Regions from separate parts of the Massilia sp. LjRoot122 genome, predicted to be linked through region 1. Evidence: predicted binding sites of a transcription regulator. Region 1 holds the regulator's gene; each other region holds the start of a gene.

Evidence for each region. The regulator LexA, encoded in region 1, represses DNA repair genes until DNA is damaged. The targets are predictions, from matches to a motif close to ACTGTATNNNNATACAGT.
Region 2: the regulator LexA is predicted to act here: its motif matches at 1,814-1,831, upstream of dinB (DNA polymerase IV).
Region 3: the regulator LexA is predicted to act here: its motif matches at 2,418-2,435, upstream of ACSQ25_RS01850 (putative DNA modification/repair radical SAM protein).

Annotation. Positions count from the first base shown of each region.
Region 1 is NZ_CAXUPB020000001.1:1,542,281-1,546,307, forward strand. Features, by position in the region: gene ACSQ25_RS06715 (cystathionine gamma-synthase family protein) at 1-1,051, shown strand, start outside; gene ACSQ25_RS06720 (tetratricopeptide repeat protein) at 1,151-1,885, shown strand; gene lexA (transcriptional repressor LexA) at 1,937-2,569, opposite strand; gene rpsF (30S ribosomal protein S6) at 2,784-3,176, shown strand; gene priB (primosomal replication protein N) at 3,205-3,495, shown strand; gene rpsR (30S ribosomal protein S18) at 3,532-3,822, shown strand; gene rplI (50S ribosomal protein L9) at 3,862-4,027, shown strand, end outside.
Region 2 is NZ_CAXUPB020000001.1:181,384-185,410, reverse strand. Features, by position in the region: gene ACSQ25_RS00830 (recombination-associated protein RdgC) at 1-594, opposite strand, end outside; gene dinB (DNA polymerase IV) at 683-1,795, opposite strand; gene ACSQ25_RS00820 (S8 family peptidase) at 1,940-3,724, opposite strand.
Region 3 is NZ_CAXUPB020000001.1:415,089-419,115, forward strand. Features, by position in the region: gene ACSQ25_RS01845 (M16 family metallopeptidase) at 1-2,123, shown strand, start outside; gene ACSQ25_RS01850 (putative DNA modification/repair radical SAM protein) at 2,448-3,677, shown strand; gene ACSQ25_RS01855 (UdgX family uracil-DNA binding protein) at 3,674-4,027, shown strand, end outside.

The sequences.
Region 1 (4,027 bases):
GACGGTGAGCGCGCTCGAGGACAAGATCACCAAGATGGAAGACGGTGTCGGCACCCTGTGCTTCGCCACCGGCATGGGCGCCATCGGCGCGCTGTTCCAGGCCTTGCTGCGCGCGGGCGACCACATCGTCTCGTCCTCCTTCCTGTTTGGGAATACCAACAGCCTGTGGCAGACGGTGGCGGGGCAGGGCGTCGGCGTCGATTTCGTCGACGCGACCGATGTCGCCAATGTCGAAGCGGCTCTGAAGCCGGACACGCGCATGGTCTTCGTCGAGACCATCGCCAATCCGCGCACCCAGGTCGCCGACCTGGCGCGCATCGGCCAGCTGTGCCGTGAGCGCGGCATCCTCTACGTGGTCGACAACACCATGACCACGCCCTACCTGTTCCGCCCGAAGGCGGTGGGCGCGGGCCTGGTGGTGAATTCGCTGACCAAGTCGATCGGCGGCCACGGCAATGCGCTGGGCGGCGCCCTGACCGATACCGGCCTGTTCGACTGGAGCGCCTATCCGCATATCGCGGCGAACTTCCGCAAGCAGCCGGCCGCCAACCAGGGCCTGGCCCAGCTGCGCGCCAAGGCCCTGCGCGACTTCGGTGCGGCCCTCGGCCCGGAAGCGGCCCACCACATCGCGGTCGGCGCCGAGACGCTGGCCTTGCGCATGGAACGCACCAGCGCCAACGCGCTGGCGCTGGCGCAGATGCTGGAAGCAGATGAGCGTGTAGCCGCAGTCCATTATCCGGGCCTGGCCTCGCACCCGCAGCACGGCATCACGAAAGAGCTGTTCCGCGCGGGTGGTTCTCTGTTGAGCTTCGAGCTGCGCGAGGACATCGACTGCTTCGACTACCTGAACCGCCTCAAGCTCGGCATCCCGGCCAGCAACCTGGGCGACACCCGCACCCTGGTGATTCCGGTGGCGCACACGATCTTCTTCGAGATGGGAGCGGAGCGGCGCGCCAGCATGGGCATCGCCGAGTCCCTGATCCGGGTGTCGGTGGGCATCGAAGACACCGACGACCTGCTGGCGGACTTCCGCCAGGCGCTCGAGGCATAATTAAAACGGCAGCCACAGGCTGCCGTTTTGTTTCAGCGGTTGAGCAGGCCCGCCTGTTGCCGCTATCATGAAGCTTCTTTCCTCATTCCACATCTGCCCATGAAGACCAAGCTGTTCCTTGCATCCCTGCTGCTGTGCGGCGCCGCCTTCGCCGGCGAGCTGGAAGACGCCAATGCCCTGTTCGCGAAGAAGGATTACGCCGGTGCGCTGAAGATCTATACCAAGCTGGCGAATGCCGGCAATCCCGAGGCGCAGCAGGCGCTCGGCCAGATGTACTGGTACGGCGAAGCGGGGCAGGTGGACGAGCCGAAGGCCGAGGCGCTGTTCAAGAAGGCCGCCGCCAAGGGCAACAAGGTCGCGATCGCCTCGCTGGAACTGATGGACCAGCGCCTCAAGCGCCGCAAGGAAATCGACTACTGGATCAAGGGCTATGACGGCGAAGACCTGAAGTCGGGCGAATACCGCTGCGTGACGCCGCGGATTCCGGCGATGTCGAAGGTCAACGCGGACATCGACCGCATCGGTGCGGCCGTGCAGGCGTGGCAGGATTGCTACAACAAGTACGTCACCAAGCTGAATGCCGCGATGCCGCTGACCCAGCGCATTCCGGCGGACATCGCCAAGCTGATGAACAAGGAAGAGACCGAGAAGTCGACGGCCTACCTGAAGCAGCTGCAGGAAAACCTGAGCGAGGAGGCGAAGGTCAGTTCGAAGCTGGTGCTGGCGGACTTTGCAGCATGGCGCTCGGCGACCGAGGCCTATGTGGAAGAGCACAACAAGATGGTGAAGTCCGCCAAGAAGGATTCGCACTGGGCGGACAAGAAGATCCAGTAAGACGCGCTTGAGCGCTTTGGCGGCTTGCCGCCAGAGCGTTCATGGGAAGCCTCAGTGCCAGCTGCGCATCAGGCCGACGGCCAGGCCTTCCAGCGCGAACTCGTCTTCCGGAGTTACCTGGATGACCTTGAAGTCCGGGTTTTCCGGCAGCAGTTCGACCAGGTTGCCGGTCTTGCGGTAGCGCTTGACGGTCACTTCCTCGCCCAGGCGGGCCACGACGATCTGGCCGTTCTTGGCGCTGTCGATCTTCTTGACTGCCAGGAAGTCGCCATCGCAGATGCCGGCGTCGCGCATCGACCAGCCTTTGACCTTCAGCAGGAAGTCGGGGCGCGCCGAGAACATGGCGGCGTCGACGGAGTAGGTGGCTTCGACGTGTTCCTGGGCCAGGATCGGCGAACCGGCGGCCACGCGGCCGACCAGCGGCAGCGACATCATCAGGGCCGCAGGGACCATCGGCACCTGCTCGACCGAGGCGCCGATCAGGCGGATGCCGCGCGAGGTGCCCGGCGAAATCTCGATCGCGCCCTTGCGCGCCAGCGCCTGCAGGTGTTCCTCGGCCGCATTGGCCGACTTGAATCCCAGCTCGGCCGCGATTTCGGCGCGGGTCGGCGGGAAGCCGGTGTTTTCGATCGCTTCCTTGATCAGGTTCAGGATCTGTTCTTGCCTTGCAGTGAGCTTGAGCATGGGTGTTTTACGGCAATGGTTGTAAGAGCAGACTGTATTTTTGTACAGTATTCTCGGATGCGCAAGGGAAAACACGGGAAATGTGTAAAAAAATTGTGCAATGCGGTCCAGTTCCCATCCGCCGACTTTTCAGGCTATAATGTCCGGCTTTCCCTTCCCACACTCGTCTTGACGCCGAGGTGGGCATTTGTTTAACGTCCTCAAGGAGTGTTGCATGCGTCATTATGAAATCGTTTTTATCGTCCACCCGGACCAGAGCGAGCAAGTCCCGGCGATGATCGAGCGTTACAAGACCACGGTGACCAGCCGCGGCGGTAACATCCATCGCGTGGAAGACTGGGGCCGTCGCCAGATGGCTTACCAGATCCAGAAGCTGCCGAAAGCCCACTACATCTGCCTGAACATCGAGTGCGACAACGAGACCCTGGTCGAGCTGGAAACCGCATTCAAGTTCAACGATGCCGTCCTGCGTCACCTGACCGTCAAGATGAAGAAGGCCGAAACCGCACCGTCGCCGATGATGAAGTCGGTCCAGCGCGAAGACGCAGCCAAGAGCCACCGCGCAGAAGCAGCAGCTCCTGCCGCTGCCCCGGCCGCAGCTGCCTAAGTTTTTTCTCGGGAATTCGTAGAGCGCAGTGAACCAGTTCCAGCTCATCGCGACCATCGCGGAGCGTGACGTACTGCGTTATACCCCGGCCGGCGTCCCTATCGTGGGCGCGATCCTGATGCACGATTCGCAACAGGTAGAGGCCGGAGTGGCAAGGCAGGTCGCGTTTGAAATCCCTGCGCTCGGCGCGGGCGAGATTTCAGGCAGGCTGCAAAGCGCCGAACTCGGTGCCGCCTACCGCTTCGAAGGATTCCTGGCCAGGAAAAACCGCAACAGCAAAGCCTTGGTGTTTCACATCATTGATTTCAGTGCTGCATAACGCAGCGCAATTTAGATTAGATACAGGAGCCTCGAAATGGCATTCGGTAAAAAGTTCGACAAAAACAAAGCTAAAGAAAAACTCAAGCGCAAACAGCAGAACCCGCTGTTCAAGCGCAAGAAGTTCTGCCGCTTCACCGCAGCAAACGTGGAACAGGTCGATTACAAAGACGTCGACACCCTGAAGGACTTCGTCCAGGAAAACGGCAAGATCATGCCGGCACGTCTGACCGGCACCAAGGCGCACTACCAGCGCCAGGTCGACACCGCCATCAAGCGCGCACGTTACCTCGCGCTGCTGCCGTACACCGACCTGCACAACGCCTAATTCGCGTCGTACAGTTCAGAACATCCTGGAGAAAAGAACATGCAAGTTATCCTTTTGGAAAAAGTTGTTAACGTCGGCAACCTGGGCGACGTCGTCAAGGTCAAGGACGGTTACGCACGTAACTTCCTGATCCCGCAAAAGATGGCACGCCGCGCCACCCAGGCCGCCGTGGCCGAGTTCGAAGTCAAGCGCGCCGAACTGGAAA
Region 2 (4,027 bases), 1.4 Mb from region 1:
GCCGGTGGCGCGCAGTTCGGTGTCCTGGTCGATCGTGAAGCCGTAAGGCGCTTCGTCCGCTTCCAGCCAGCCGGTCATCACGGCCACCGGCGAACGCTGCACGCGCAGCGATTCGAGCGGCAGGCGGTCGACCGCCTTGAGCAGCAGCTTGATGACGTCGTCCGCCTTCGACGGGCTGGCGGCATCGACCACCAGCCAGCCGTTGACCGGGTCGATCCAGACCCAGACATTGCTGCGGATCGAGAAGGCGCGCGGCAGCAGTTCGTCGGCCACGCGTTCCTTCAGTTCCTTCATCGCCTTCTTGCCCGGCGGGAAGCCCTGCTGCTCTTCCAGCTCGGCGGCCTTGGCCTTGGCGACCTGGTTGATGACCGAGCTCGGCAGCAGCTTCTTCTCGGTGCCCAGCATCATCAGCATCTGCTTGTTGACGACGTGCACCAGCTTGCCATTGCCGCGTGGCGAATCCCAGCCCTGGCGCAGCAGCTCATTGCTGCTCGCGGGCGTGAAAGCCTGCGACTGCAGTGCTTCTTCCATCTGTTCAGGGTTGAATGCCCAAGGAGCGGGCAGGCGGTAAATCTGGAGATTCTTGAACCACATACGCTGTTATCCGATTGTTTCAGTATTTCAAGGGAACGACATTCTACGCTGCCAGAGAGCAATTGCAGCCAGCCGTTAAGGGAAAAAATTAATCTGTTGCCGAGTCGCCAACTGCCTCGACGATCGCCGCCGGCATGGCGTCATCGAACAGGCGCAGTTGCTCGACCGTCTCGGTGTCGCCCAGCCGCACGCCGACGCCCAGCAGCCGCACCGGACGGCTATGACGGGCCCAGCCGGTTTCCATCAGGCGCGCATAGGTCGGGATATGTGGCGCATAGCCAACACACTCGACCGTGGTCTGCTGGAAGTCCGAGAACTTGATCTTCACGAAGAGCTTGTTGATGAATTTTTCAGCACCGTTGCGCTTGATGCGGCCCAGCAGGTGCTCGTATAAATCCGGCAGCAGCTTCAGGCAGGCGTCCAGGTTCGGCACGTCGGGCGTGTAGGTTTCCTCGGTGCTGATCGACTTGCGCTCGCGCGAGGTGTTGACTTCACGGTCATCGATGCCGCGGCAGAGCTTGTGCAGGCGGTAACCGAAGCTGCCGAAGTGCTCGGTCAGGCGTTCGATGCTCCAGCTGCGCATGTCGGCGCAGGTCTGCAGCCCGAGCCGGCTCATCTTCTCGGCCGTCACCTTGCCGACGCCATACAGCTTCTTGACCGGCAAGGCGGCAACGAAGGCGTCCACCTCTTCCGGCCGCACCAGGAACAGCCCGTCCGGCTTGTTCCAGTCGCTGGCGATCTTGGCCACGAACTTGTTCGGCGCCACCCCGGCCGAGGCGGTGATGCCGACGGTCTCGAAGATGCGTTGCCGGATTTCCTGGGCGATCAGGGTGGCGCTGCCCTTGCAATGGGGCGAATCGCTGACGTCGAGGTAGGCCTCGTCGAGCGAGAGCGGTTCCACCAGCTCGGTGTAGTCGCGGTAGATGTCCATGATCTGGCGCGAGGCGATGCGGTACTTTTCCATTGCCGGCGGAATCACCAGCAGCTGCGGGCACAGCTTCATGGCCTGGGCCGTCGCCATGGCCGAGTGGATGCCGAAGCGGCGCGCTTCGTAATTGCAGGTCGCGATCACCCCGCGCTGGTCGGGACGGCCGCCGACGGCGAGCGGGCGCCCGCGCAGCGAGGGGTCGTCGCGCATTTCGACCGATGCGTAGAAACAGTCGCAATCGCAGTGGATGATTTTACGGAGCGGGGGATTCACGTGACGGCGGAGCCGACTACTGTCATTCCATACAGTATCCGTCGAAAGTCGAGTTATTGCAAGGCGCCAAAAAAGAACGCGCGGCAAGCCGCGCGTTCCCCGGATGAAGCCGGCGCAGGGGAGTGCGCCGCTTCGTCCTATGACTTACCAGCTCGCCTTCAGGGTGTACTTGCCGCTGGTCGCGCCGGTGCCGCCGCTGTAGTACACCACGCGCACGTAGCGGCTCGCAGTGGTGGTGCCGGTGTTGGCCGAAGTAGCGCTGTCGACCGCGCCGGTACCGTTCTCGCTACGGCTGAGCAGGGTGCCCGCGCTGTTGTAGATGTACAGGTCGTAGTCCGAGGTGCTGTTCGGGGTCATGGTCGCGCTCAGGGTCTTGCCTGCAGGCAGATCGACACGGAAGTAATCCGTATCGGTCGAGGTCGACATGACGCCGTTCACGGTGGTGCCGCTGGTCGAGATCAGGTTGGCGGTGCTGAGCGTGTTGTTCGACTCGGTTTCAGCGATGGTCGGAGCGGGCGGCGGGGTGACGCCGCCGATCGCAGCGTCCACTGCCGCGGTCGCGTCCACGATGCCGGTGCCGCAGCCCGAGCAGGTTGCCGGGAAGGCGCGCGCGGTCGACTTCAGCATGCTCTCGACCTGGTCCACGGTCAGGGTCGACTTGGCCGCGAACATCAGCGCAGCCACGCCGGCCACGTGCGGGGTCGCCATCGAGGTGCCCTGGTAGCCGGCATAGTTGTCGGCGCCCGGCGAGCTGGTGCCCGCGTTCAGGGTCGAGATTACGCTGTAGCTGCCGTCGCCGCCAGGGGCCGCCACGTCGACCAGGGTGCCGTAGTTCGAGTACGAAGCACGGCCGCCGGTCTTGCCGGTGGCTGCCACGGCGATCACGCCCGAGCAGTTCGCCGGGCTGGCGTTGCTGACGTTCATGTTGTCGTTGCCGGCCGCCACGACGACGACCGAACCGCGCGAACGGGCGCCGTTGATCGCGGTCTGGGTGGTGGCGTCGCAGGCACCGGTGCCGCCCAGCGACATGTTCAGCACCTTCGCCTTGTTGGCGTTGGCCGGCACGCCGGTCACGGTGCCGCCCGACGACCAGGTGATGGCGTCGGCGATGTCCGAGGTGTAGCCGCCGCACTTGCCGAGCACGCGCACCGGCACGATCTTGGCGTTGTATGCGACACCGGCCACGCCCAGGCTGTTGTTGGTCTTGGCGGCCACGGTGCCGGCCACGTGGGTACCGTGCCAGCTCGAGCCCGACGCCGGCGAGCCGGTGCCGCATTCGCCCGCGGCCACCCAGTCGCCCGGATCGCTCGCATCGCTGTCGCGGCCGTTACCGTCGTTGCCGACAGCGGCGGTGCTGATGAAGTCATAGCCTGCCAGGAACTGGCCGCTCAGGTCGGCGTGCGGACGGTAGCCGGTGTCGATCACGGCCACGACCACGCCGGTGCCGGTCGACTTGTCCCAGGCGGTCGGCAGGCGCAGGCCGCCGGTGGCGTCGGTGTAGTGCCACTGCTGGGCGTAGTACGGGTCATTCGCCGTCGCCATGTGGCTCATGATGCGGTCCGGCTCGGCGTATTCGATGTTCGGGTCGCGTGCCATCATTTCGGCAGCCAGCTTCTGCACCTCGTCGAGGTGCTTGCGGCCGTTCAGCTTGAACACGTGGGCGCCGGTCGAAATGGCGTGGCTTTCGCTGACGGTCATGCCGAATTCCTGGCCTGCACGGTCCAGTTTGGCCTTGCGGTCGGCGGTCACTGCCGCGGCGCGGGCCTGGCCCTTGGCTGCAGGCTGCGAGTCCTTGTACTTCACAATGATACGGTCTGTCTCCACGATGAATTTCTGCTCGGCCGCGCCGGCCGAAGCCGCCACCAGCGCCAGCGAGATTGCAGCGCACATCTTCAACATTGCAGGATGAATCGAATGCGTTTGCTTCATGTTTCTTCCTTGTTAGTGTTTTCCGTCAAGCGAAATGACCCTCGCCTGTGTCATTGATTTCCGGTCATTGCCGGTGCCGTCTGATTGCAGCGAAAAGCAGCGTAATACGAAAGGAAGAGCTTGTGAGTGACAATTCGATACAATTTCGGTGTATTAACAACACTGTGACAATGAACTATTGCAAAAACACGTTTTCTTCGGCGAAACGTTAATTTTGGCAAATAACGTATGCCACAATTGTGTTGACATATCTCAAAGCGCTTTACCTTGGGATAATGTAAAGGAGCTCATTTTGTTCAGTCT
Region 3 (4,027 bases), 1.1 Mb from region 1:
TCAAGGAGTGGTACCGCACCTATTACGGCCCGAACAACGCGGTGATCTCGCTGGCCGGCGACATCACCCCGGAGCGCGCCTATGAGCTGGTAAACAAGTACTTCGGCGCGATCCCGCCGGGCCCGCCGCTGCCGCGCACCGAGAAGTGGATCCCCCAGCTGGACCGCAACATCCGCGACGAGATGGAAGACCACGTGCCGCAGGTGCGCATCTACCGCAGCTGGCATACCTCTTCCTGGCGCGATACCGACACCCAGCGCCTGAACCTGCTGGCCGGCGTGCTGGCCGGATCGAAGAACGCACGCCTGGACAAGCGCCTGGTGTACGAAAAGGGCATGGCCACCGGCGTGTCGGCCTATGTGAACGATGCGGAGCTGGGCGGCACCTTCAACCTGTCGGTCACCGTCAAGCCGGGCGTCGACCCGATGGAAGTGGAACGCGAGATGGAGCGCGTGGTGGCCGAGCTGCTGGAGAAGGGCCCGACCGAAGCGGAACTGAAACGCGTGAAAACCCGCGACCTGGCCGATTTCGCCCGCAGCCTGGAGCGCGTGGGCGGCATGGGCGGCCGCAACGACGTGCTGGCCGAAAGCCAGACCTACGGCGGCAAGCCCGACGCCTACCTCGACCGCCTCGAGATCTTCGCCACCAGCGGCCCGGCCGACGTGAAGACGGCCGCCAACCGCTGGCTGCGCGCCAACCACTACACGATGACGGTGCGTCCGTCGTCCAAGCTGGCCGCGGCCAAGTCGACGCTGGACCGCAAGAAGCTCCCAGGCCTGGGCGAGGCGCCTGATGTGAAGTTCCCGGCGCTGCAGCGCGCCCAGCTGAAGAACGGCCTGAAGGTCGTGCTGCTGGAGCGCCACTCGGCTCCGATCGTGAACGTCTCGCTGGCGGTCGATGCCGGCGCGGCCTCGGACACCGCCGCCAAGGCCGGTGCCGCCTCGCTGGCGCTCGACCTGCTGGACAAGGGCACCAAGACGCGCGACGCCTTCGCCCTGTCGGACGCGCTGGAAAACCTCGGCGCGCGCCTGTACACCGGTACCGGCCAGGACCAGTCGCTGGTGCGCCTGCAGGCGACCTCCGCCAACCTGGCGCCCTCGCTCGCCCTGATGGCGGAAGCCGCGCTGACCCCAGCCTTCCCGCAGGACCAGTTCGCCCTGTCGAAGAGCCGCCGCATCGCCGGCATCGCCCAGGAAAAGGCACAGCCGAACAGCCTGGCCCTGCGCCTGGTGCCCTCGGTGCTGTACGGCGCCGAGCATGCCTACGGCAAGCCCGCTTCCGGCTTCGAGGCCAGCGTGCAAAGCCTGACCCGCGACGACCTGATGGCATGGCACGCCGCCTGGTTCAAGCCGGGCAGCGCCACCATCGTCGTCGCCGGCGACACCAGCATGGACAAGCTGCTGCCGGCGCTGGAAGCGAGCTTCGGCAAGTGGCAGCAGGGCACGGCACCGAGCAAGAAGATGACGACCGTGCCGGCGACCCAGGGCAAGCGCCTGATCCTGGTGGACAAGCCGGATGCGCCGCAGTCGACCATCGTCGCGACCCACATCTCGCATGCCTATGGCCAGCCGGAAGACCTGGCGATCGAGCCGGTGATGGTGAACTTCGGCGGCATGGCGACCTCGCGCCTGAACCGCAACCTGCGTCTCGACAAGCACTGGAGCTACGGCACCCAGGCACGCCTGACCGAAGTGCGCGGCCAGCGTCCGTTCTACATCATTGCGCCGGTACAGACCGACAAGACGATCGAAGCGATGCGTGAAGTGCAGAAGGAACTGCGCGGCGTGGCCGGCGAGCGTCCGCTGGTGGGCACCGAGTACGAGAGCATCATGCGCAGCATGACCTCGCGCCTGCCGGGCCGCTACTCCACCCTGGCCGCGCTCGAATCGGCCGGACTGGAGGCCGTGAACCTGGGCCTGGCCGACGACTACTGGAGCAAGTACGCGTCGAACGTGCGCGCGCTTACGCCGGAGCAGCTGGGTGCTGCGTCGTCGAAGTTCATCAAGCCGGACGAGGCGGTGTGGATGGTAATCGGTGACCTGCGCAAGATCGAGGCGGGCGTGCGCTCGCTCGGTTGGGGCGAGGTGACCGTAGTGGATGCGGATGGCAAGCCGATTCGCTGATGTGAGCTGATTTTGTTGTAACGGGAAGCCCGGTTTTCAACCGGGCTTTTTTTACGCTAATGGCTGAGCGACGGAATTGGGTTCCGGCCTTCGCCGGAACGACGGTTTTCAGGCTAACAAATCAAGTTAGCGTCAACTCTTCAGTTAGCTTTGAAACCGTCATCCCGGCGAAGGCCGGGATCCAAGTTTGCATGCCCACCGACCCGCCTCCTTACACTATCTGTCCCAGCTTTGAACCGCCAAAACCCTGCACACTTGACCTTCAAGGTCCTGTGCATACGCGCGCGATAGTATACTGTATGCCCATACAGTTCAGAGCGTGCGATGGAACTCAACGACAAACTGGAAATCCTGGCCGACGCCGCGAAATACGACGCGTCCTGCGCCAGCAGCGGTGCGCCGAAACGTTCGTCCGAGGACAAGGACGGCTTCGGCGCCACCACCGGCATGGGCATCTGCCACAGCTACACGCCGGACGGTCGCTGCGTCTCGCTGCTGAAGATCCTGCTCACCAACTTCTGCATCTACGACTGCCAGTACTGCATCAACCGCCGCAGCTCGAATGTGCCGCGCGCCCGCTTCTCGGTCGAGGAGGTGGTCAAGCTCACCCATGACTTCTACGTCCGCAACTACATCGACGGCCTGTTCCTGAGCTCGGGCATCATCCAGTCCGCCGACTACACCATGGAGCAGCTGGTGGCCGTGGCGCGCCAGCTGCGCGAGGTGCACGGCTTCCGCGGCTACATCCACCTCAAGACCATTCCGGATGCCGACCCGCTGCTCATCGAAGAAGCGGGGCGCTGGGCCGACCGCCTGTCGGTCAACATCGAGCTGCCGACCCACGACAGCGTGACCCGCCTCGCGCCCGAGAAAAACGTCCACACCATCAAGCTGGCGATGGGCTCGATCCGGCGCAAGCTCGACGAAAAGGCCGAGGAGCCGAAGGCGCCCAGCTTCGCGCCGGCCGGCCAGAGCACGCAGATGATCGTCGGCGCCGACGCCAGCGACGACCACACCATCCTCAACACCGCCGAGACCCTGTACGGCAGCTACAAGCTGAAACGGGTGTACTACTCGGCCTTCAGCCCGATTCCGCAAAGCCCCAAGAGCGTGCCGGCGGCGCCGCCGCCGCTGCTGCGCGAGCACCGCCTGTACCAGGCCGACTTCCTGCTGCGCGGCTACGGCTTCACGGCGGGCGAGCTGATGCCCACCTCCGGCAACCTGGCGCTCGACGTCGACCCCAAGCTGGGCTGGGCACTCAGCAACCGCGAGCACTTCCCGCTCGACCTGAACCGCGCCGACGAAAGCATGATCGCGCGCGTGCCGGGCATCGGCATCCGCAACGCGAAACGCATCGTGGAGCTGCGCCGCCTCCGGCGCATCCGCTGGGAAGACCTGTCGCGCCTGCGCTGCAGCATGAAGAAGCTGGCGCCCTTCATCGTCACGGCCGACTACAAGCCGGTGCAGGGCGCGGCCAGTTCCCACCTCCTCCGGCGCCACCTGGCCGATGCGCCCGAGCAGATGAATTTGTGGCCGGAATTGCAGGCCGCATGATCCAGGCGCCACAGGTGGCGAGCTTCGAAGAGTGGCGCACGGCCGCGCGCGACCTGCTGCGCGCCGGCGTGCGGCCAGAAGCGGTCAACTGGGGCGCGCCCGAGGGTGGCGACCTGTTCTCGGGTGCGCCGACGCCGGCGCCGGCGCAGCATAATGCGGACATCACGACACAAGCACCGCATGTGCCACGATCCTTGCTCGAGATGCTGCAGAAAGCCGCCTGCTTCCGCGCGCCCGACCGCTGGGCTTTTCTCTACCGGGTGCTGTGGCGCTGGACGCAGGGCGAGCACGACGTGCAGTCGCCCGCCGACCCGGACGGCAGCCGCCTGCACGGCATGGTCAAGGCGGTG